Ramlibacter pinisoli: one gene and its partner. The protein of the gene in region 1 interacts with the protein of each later gene in a pairwise test. Links are inferred from orthologs where the notes say so. Each region holds a gene or a part of one and is shown in the gene's direction. Other genes may lie near its edges. The genes, in order: GON04_RS17065 and GON04_RS14740.

The links.
Region 2: the proteins of GON04_RS17065 (region 1) and GON04_RS14740 interact in binary tests that used the Escherichia coli proteins (3 or more experiments, as listed by UniProt). The link is inferred for Ramlibacter pinisoli from one-to-one orthologs.

Annotation. Positions count from the first base shown.
Region 1 is NZ_WSEL01000009.1:530,242-533,370, reverse strand. The notes cover bases 35-2,850. They hold GON04_RS17065 (P-II family nitrogen regulator), read left to right. Parts: upstream 35-1,181; coding sequence 1,182-1,520; downstream 1,521-2,850. Other genes in these bases: GON04_RS17050 (RDD family protein), read right to left, coding at 2,566-2,850; GON04_RS17055 (diacylglycerol kinase), read right to left, coding at 2,132-2,536; GON04_RS17060 (LOG family protein), read right to left, coding at 1,545-2,135; GON04_RS17070 (NAD+ synthase), read left to right, coding at 35-1,167. In the rest of the region: more of GON04_RS17070, read left to right, coding at 1-34; more of GON04_RS17050, read right to left, coding at 2,851-3,114; GON04_RS17045 (DUF3106 domain-containing protein), read right to left, coding at 3,128-3,129. UniProt on the Escherichia coli protein: P-II indirectly controls the transcription of the glutamine synthetase gene (glnA). P-II prevents NR-II-catalyzed conversion of NR-I to NR-I-phosphate, the transcriptional activator of GlnA. When P-II is uridylylated to P-II-UMP, these events are reversed.
Region 2 is NZ_WSEL01000009.1:47,777-51,311, reverse strand. Bases 104-3,325 are described here. They hold GON04_RS14740 ([protein-PII] uridylyltransferase), read left to right. Parts: upstream 104-491; coding sequence 492-3,125; downstream 3,126-3,325. Other genes in these bases: map (type I methionyl aminopeptidase), read left to right, coding at 104-463. Also shown: more of map, read left to right, coding at 1-103; GON04_RS14735 (hypothetical protein), read right to left, coding at 3,384-3,535.

The DNA of each region.
Region 1 (3,129 bases):
GCGCTGGCGCGCGAGGCCGGGGCCGAGATACTGGTGGTGGTCAACGCGTCTCCCTTCCACGTCGGCAAGGGCGGTGAACGCGTCGCGCGCATGGCCGACCGGGCCCGCGCCGTGAACCTGCCTCTGGTGTACGCGCACCTGGTGGGCGGCCAGGACGAGGTGGTGTTCGACGGGGGCTCGTTCGCCCTCGCCGCCGACGGGGAACTGGCGGGACGCGCCCCGTCCTTTCGCGAGACCCTGTTCGACGTGACGGCCGACCGCACCGCCGGCGGTGTGACGCTCGCCTCCACCCTGGCGATGGCGCGCGAGCCCGAGGCCGATCTCTGGGACGCCCTGGTGCTGGGCGTGCGCGACTACATCGGCAAGAACGGCTTTCCCAGTGTGCTGCTGGGCCTGTCGGGCGGCATCGATTCGGCGCTGGTGCTGGCGATCGCGGTCGACGCCCTGGGCAAGGACAAGGTGCGCGCGGTGATGATGCCGTCGCCCTACACGGCCGACATCTCCTGGATCGACGCCCGCGACATGGCGGCGCGGCTGGGCGTGCGCTACGACGAGATCTCCATCGTGCCCCAGTTCGAGGCCTTCAAGGCCGCGCTCGCCGGCGAATTCCGGGGCCTGCCCGAGGACGCCACCGAGGAGAACATCCAGGCCCGCATCCGCGGCGTGCTGCTGATGGCCCTGTCGAACAAGTTTGGCAGCATCGTGCTGACCACCGGCAACAAGAGCGAGATGGCCACCGGCTACTGCACGCTGTACGGCGACATGGCGGGCGGGTTCGCCGTGATCAAGGACGTGCTCAAGACCTCGGTGTTCCGGCTGGCCCGCTGGCGCAACGCGAACGACCCGTACGGCACCGGCGCCAACCCCATTCCCGAGCGCATCATCACCCGGCCGCCCAGCGCGGAACTGCGGCCCGACCAGACCGACCAGGACAGCCTGCCGCCCTACGACGTGCTGGACGCCATCCTGGCGCGCTACATGGAGGACGACCAGGGCGTCGACGAGATCGTGGCCGAGGGTTTCGACCGCGCGGTGGTCGAGCGGGTGGCGCGCCTGGTGCGCATCAATGAATACAAGCGCCGCCAGGCGCCGGTGGGCATCCGGGTCAGCCACCGGGGCTTCGGCAAGGATTGGCGCTATCCTATTACCGGCAAGTTCAGAGCGTAGGGGACACAGAGCACATGAAGCAGATCACCGCCATCGTCAAACCGTTCAAGCTCGAGGAGGTGCGCGAGGCGCTCGCCGAGTGCGGCGTCACCGGGCTCACCGTCACCGAGGTCAAGGGCTTCGGCCGCCAGAAGGGCCACACCGAGCTCTATCGCGGGGCCGAGTACGTGGTCGACTTCCTGCCCAAGGTGAAGGTCGAGGTGGTGGTCAAGGACGACGACGTCGAACGCTGCGTCGACGGCATCGTGAAGGCGGCCCGCACCGGCAAGATCGGCGACGGCAAGATCTTCATCACCAGCATCGAACGCGTGGTGCGCATCCGCACCGGCGAGGCCGACGAGTCGGCCATCTGAGCCGACGGCCGCCGCAGCGCGGCCTCAGATCTGGCTGAAGTCCGACGGCGCGCCGGCGCCCAGGGAGGCATCGACGATGGCCTCGAGCAGTGCGGGCGCTTCGCTGCCCACCCGCACCAGGTCCATCTGCCAGTCGTTCATGAAGCCCTTGTTCACGCTTTCGCCGAGGAAGGCCAGCAGGGGCTGGTAGTAGCCCGCGGTGTCCAGGATGCCGACCGGCTTGTCGTGGTAGCCCAGCTGGCGCCACGTCCACACCTCGAAGAGCTCTTCCAGCGTGCCGATGCCGCCGGCCAGCGCCAGGAACGAGCCCGCCCGCTCGGCCATCATCCGCTTGCGGTCGTGCATGGTCTCGACGATGTGCAGCTCGGTCACGTCGCGCTTGGCCCACTCCTTGTCGACCAGCGCCTGCGGGATGATGCCCACGACGCTGCCGCCGGTCGCCATCGTGGCCTGCGCCACCGTGCCCATCAGGCCGTTGGTGCCGCCTCCGTACACCAGCTGGCCGCCGCGCTCGCCGATCCAGCGGCCGACCTCGCGGGCGGCCCGCACGTAGGGCTCGTCGACGCCGTTGCGCGAGCCGCAGTAGACGCAGACGGAAAAGGGCGGGGCGCTCATCCGGCGAACCTTTCGACGATGGCGGCGGTCCAGATGCCCAGCGCCAGCAGCAGGGCCAGCAGGACGGCGGCACTGCCCATGTCCTTCGCCCGCTTGGACAGGTCGTGCCACTCCGGCCCGATGCGGTCGACGACCGCCTCCAGGCCCGTGTTGAGCAGCTCGACGATCATCACCAGCAGGACCGAGCCAGCCAGCAGCGCGACCTGGACCCATCCGCGGCCGATCCAGAACGCCAGCGGCAGCAGGACCAGCGCTGCCATGGATTCCTGGCGGAAGGCGGTCTCGCCCCAGCCGGCGCGCAGCCCCTCCAGCGAATAGCCGGCCGCGTGCCAGACGCGGCTCAGGCCGGTTCGCAGCTTCTGCGGATTGGCGGGTGGCAGGGCATCGGGGCGGCTGGACATTCCCCGATTTTCCACGACTCGGGTGGAGGTCAGCGCTTGGGCAGCGGCGGAGCCGCCACGAGGCGCGTGCCGGCTAGCGCGTCGTGCCAGAACTGGCGCTGGGGGTGGAAGCGGCTCAGGATGGCCCAGACGGCGACCCAACCGGCCACGATGACCGCGTCCTGGGCGCCGGGCAGGTTGAGCGGCGCCAGCGCGGCCAGCGGCGGCAGGAACCAGAGCCAGCAGCAGATGTAGCGCAGCACCGCACGGCCTTGCGACAGCGGCCGGCCGGCGGTGTCGACCACCCGGATGTGCCAGGTCTTCATGGCCAGGGTCTGGCCGCGACTCCAGAACGCCGCGAAGTAGATGCCGAACACCACGAACAGGAACGCCTGCAGGAGGGGGCGGCGGGAGTCCATGCCGCTGCGCACCTGCGCCAGGGTGCTGAACAGCCAGCCGGCGACGAAGACCACGGCGAACAGCAGCATGCCTTCATACAGCCAGGCCGCCATGCGGCGGGGCAGCGGCGGCGCGGTGAGGTCGGGGGCGATGGGGGCGGGCGCTGCCGCGCTGCCGGGGTGCTTCGGCGATTCGGTCATCCGGGCAGGGAAATC
Region 2 (3,535 bases), 480 kb from region 1 along the record:
CATGTTCACGGTCGGCGAGGTGTCCATCGCGGCCAAGCGCCTGGTCAACCTGACCTACGACGCCATGTGGCACGGCATCATGCGCGTCAAGCCGGGCATCCGGCTGGGCGACATCGGCTTCGCCATCCAGCAGTTCGCCGAGAAGAACGGCTTCTCGGTGGTGCGCGAGTTCTGCGGCCACGGCATCGGGCGCAACTTCCACGAGGAGCCGCAGGTGCTGCACTACGGCAAGCCCGGCACGCTGGAAGAACTCAAGCCCGGCATGACCTTCACGATCGAGCCCATGATCAACGCCGGCCGCAAGGAAGTGAAGGAGTTCGGCAGCGACGGCTGGACCATCGTCACCAAGGACCATTCGCTGTCGGCCCAGTGGGAGCACACGGTGCTGGTCACCGAGACCGGCTACGAGGTGATGACCCTGTCGGCCGGCAGCCCGCCTCCGCCGCCCTTCGTCAACGCCTGAGCCGCGCCGGCGCGCGGCGACCCCCGACATGAGTGCCGACCCGGCTGCCATCGACACCCCGGCCGCCACGGCGGCCTCGGTCACCGTGCTGCGCGATCAGCTCAAGGCGCGCAAGGCCGCCGTCAACGCCTCGCTCCTGCGCCAGGGCAACCCCACCCGCTCCATCGGCGCCATCCTGCGCCGCCTCGCCCGCCACGTCGATGCCACGCTGCGCGAGCTGTGGCGGTCCGGCGATCTCCCGCCCGGCTTCGCCCTGGTGGCGGTGGGCGGCTACGGGCGCGGCGAGCTGTTCCCGCATTCCGACGTCGACGTCCTGCTGCTGATGCCCGATGGCACCCACGCCGACGGCGACGACGCGCTCAAGCAGCGCCTGGAAGGCTTCATCGGCCGCTGCTGGGACACCGGCCTGGAGATCGGCTCCAGCGTGCGCACTGTCGGCGACTGCGTCACCCAGGCCGCCGCCGACGTCACGGTGCAGACCTCGCTGCTCGAGTCGCGCCTGCTGGCCGGCGACCGCCGGCTGTTCGCCGACTTCCAGCAGCGCTTCCGCGCCACCCTGGACCCGCGCGCCTTCTTCATCGCCAAGACGCTGGAGATGCGCCAGCGGCACACCAAGTTCGAGAACACGCCGTACGCCCTGGAGCCCAACTGCAAGGAATCCCCCGGCGGCCTGCGCGACCTGCAGGTCATCCTGTGGGTGGCCAAGGCAGCCGGCCTCGGCCACAGCTGGGACGATCTGGCCGCCAGCGGGCTGGCGACGCCGCTGGAGGCGCAGCAGATCCAGCGCAACGAGGCCGTGCTCAGCCTCATCCGCGCCCGCCTGCATGCCATCGCGGGCCGCCGCGAGGACCGGCTGGTGTTCGACCTGCAGACGGCGGTGGCCGAGGCGTTCGGCTACCGCAACGAGACCAGCCCCGACGGCCGCCTGAAGCAGCGCGCCAGCGAGGCGCTGATGAAGCGCTTCTACTGGGCCGCCAAGGCGGTGGCGCAGCTCAACCAGATCCTGCTGCTGAACATCGAGGAGCGGCTCAACCCGAGCGGCCACCACGCCGAGCCGATCAACCCGCGCTTCCTGAACAAGGCCGGCATGCTGGAGGTGGCCAGCGACGACCTGTACCAGCGCGACCCGCACGCCATCCTCGAGACCTTCCTGCTGTACCAGACCACGGTGGGCATCGAGGGCCTGTCGGCGCGCACCCTGCGCGCGCTGTACAACGCCCGCGACGTGATGGACGGGCGGTTCCGCAACGACCCGGTGAACCACGCCACCTTCAAGGCGATGCTGCTGCAGCCCAACGGCATCACGCATGCGCTGCGCCTGATGAACCAGACATCGGTGCTGGGCCGCTACCTGTGGGTGTTCCGGCGCATCGTCGGCCAGATGCAGCACGACCTGTTCCACGTCTTCACGGTGGACCAGCACATCCTGATGGTGCTGCGCAACGTGCGCCGCTTCTTCATCGCCGAGCATGCGCACGAGTACCCGTTCTGCTCGCAGCTGGCGGCCGGCTTCGACAAGCCGTTCGTGCTGTACATCGCAGCCCTGTTCCACGACATCGCCAAGGGCCGCGGCGGCGACCATTCGGAGCTGGGCGCGCAGGAGGTGCGGCACTTCTGCCGCCAGCACGCCATCGACTCGGGCGACTGCAAGCTCGTCGAATTCCTGGTGCGCGAGCACCTCACCATGAGCCGCATCGCGCAGAAGGAAGACCTGGGCGACCCGGCCGTCATCGCCAGTTTCGCGGCCCGGGTGGGCAACGAGCGCTGGCTGTCGGCGCTGTACCTGCTGACGGTGGCGGACATCCGCGGCACCAGCCCCAAGGTCTGGAATGCCTGGAAGGGCAAGCTGCTGGAGGACCTGTACCGGGCGACGCTGCGGGCCCTGGGTGGCCACGCGCCGGACAACGCCGCCGAGATCGAGGCCCGCAAGCGCGATGCGCTGGTGCAGCTGCAGCTGTTCGCGCTGCCGTTCGAGGCCCACAAGAAGCTCTGGGACACGCTGGACGTGGGCTATTTCATGCGCCACGACGCCGGCGAGATTGCCTGGCACACCCGGCACGTCTCGCGCCACGTCGGCACCACGCGCGCCCTGGTGCGCGCGCGCCTGTCCCCGGTGGGCGAAGGCCTGCAGGTGCTGGTCTACACACCCGACCAGCCCGACCTGTTCGCCCGCATCTGCGGCTACTTCGACCAGGCCAGCTTCTCGATCCTGGATGCCCGCATCCACACGGCCCGCAACGGCTACGCGCTCGACACCTTCCAGGTGGTGACCGCCATGCTGCCGGAGCACTACCGCGAACTGATCAGCATGGTCGAGTCCGAGCTGGAAGGCACCATCGGCCGCGCCGGCCCGCTGCCCACGCCCAGCCGGGGCCGGGTGTCACGCCGGGTGCGCAGCTTCCCGGTCGCGCCGCGCGTGCAGCTCGCGCCCGACGAGAAGGCGCAGCGCTGGCTGCTGTCCATCTCCGCCAGCGACCACGCCGGTCTGCTCTATTCGGTGGCACGGGTGCTGGCGCGCCACCACATCAACCTGCAGCTCGCCAAGGTCACCACGCTGGGCGAGCGGGTCGAGGACACCTTCCTGGTGGACGGACCGGAGCTCCAGCAGAACCGTCGGCAGATCGAGATAGAGACTGAACTGCTTGAAGCCTTGGCGGCATAGGCGCCAAAGCTTCAAGCAGTTCCGCGACCCAGGCAGGGAACCCCCTCTCCCCATCCCTCTCCCCCGAGGGGAGAGGGAGCGGACGGCCAACTGGCAACCAACGCCTGTCAAGAATCGGGGCGGAGGTGCGGCCTACGCCGTGCATGTGACTCGATGCGCCGGGGTAGCCGGAGCCATGAAAAACGGCGCCGGGGGAGGCCGGCGCCGTGGAACCCAGGTTGGGGCCGCCACCGGCCCTTTCCCCGAGGGAGCTCAACTTCAATAGGCCCGGGCGGGCAGGAACGCGCGGGTGCCGCCGGTGGCCCGGTACTGGGACCAGGCGGTCAGGAAGACCATGGACACGAAGCCGGCCAGGATGAGGGCCGGGTAGGCCGCCAGGATCTCGCCCAGGGAGTACTTCCAGTTCAGCG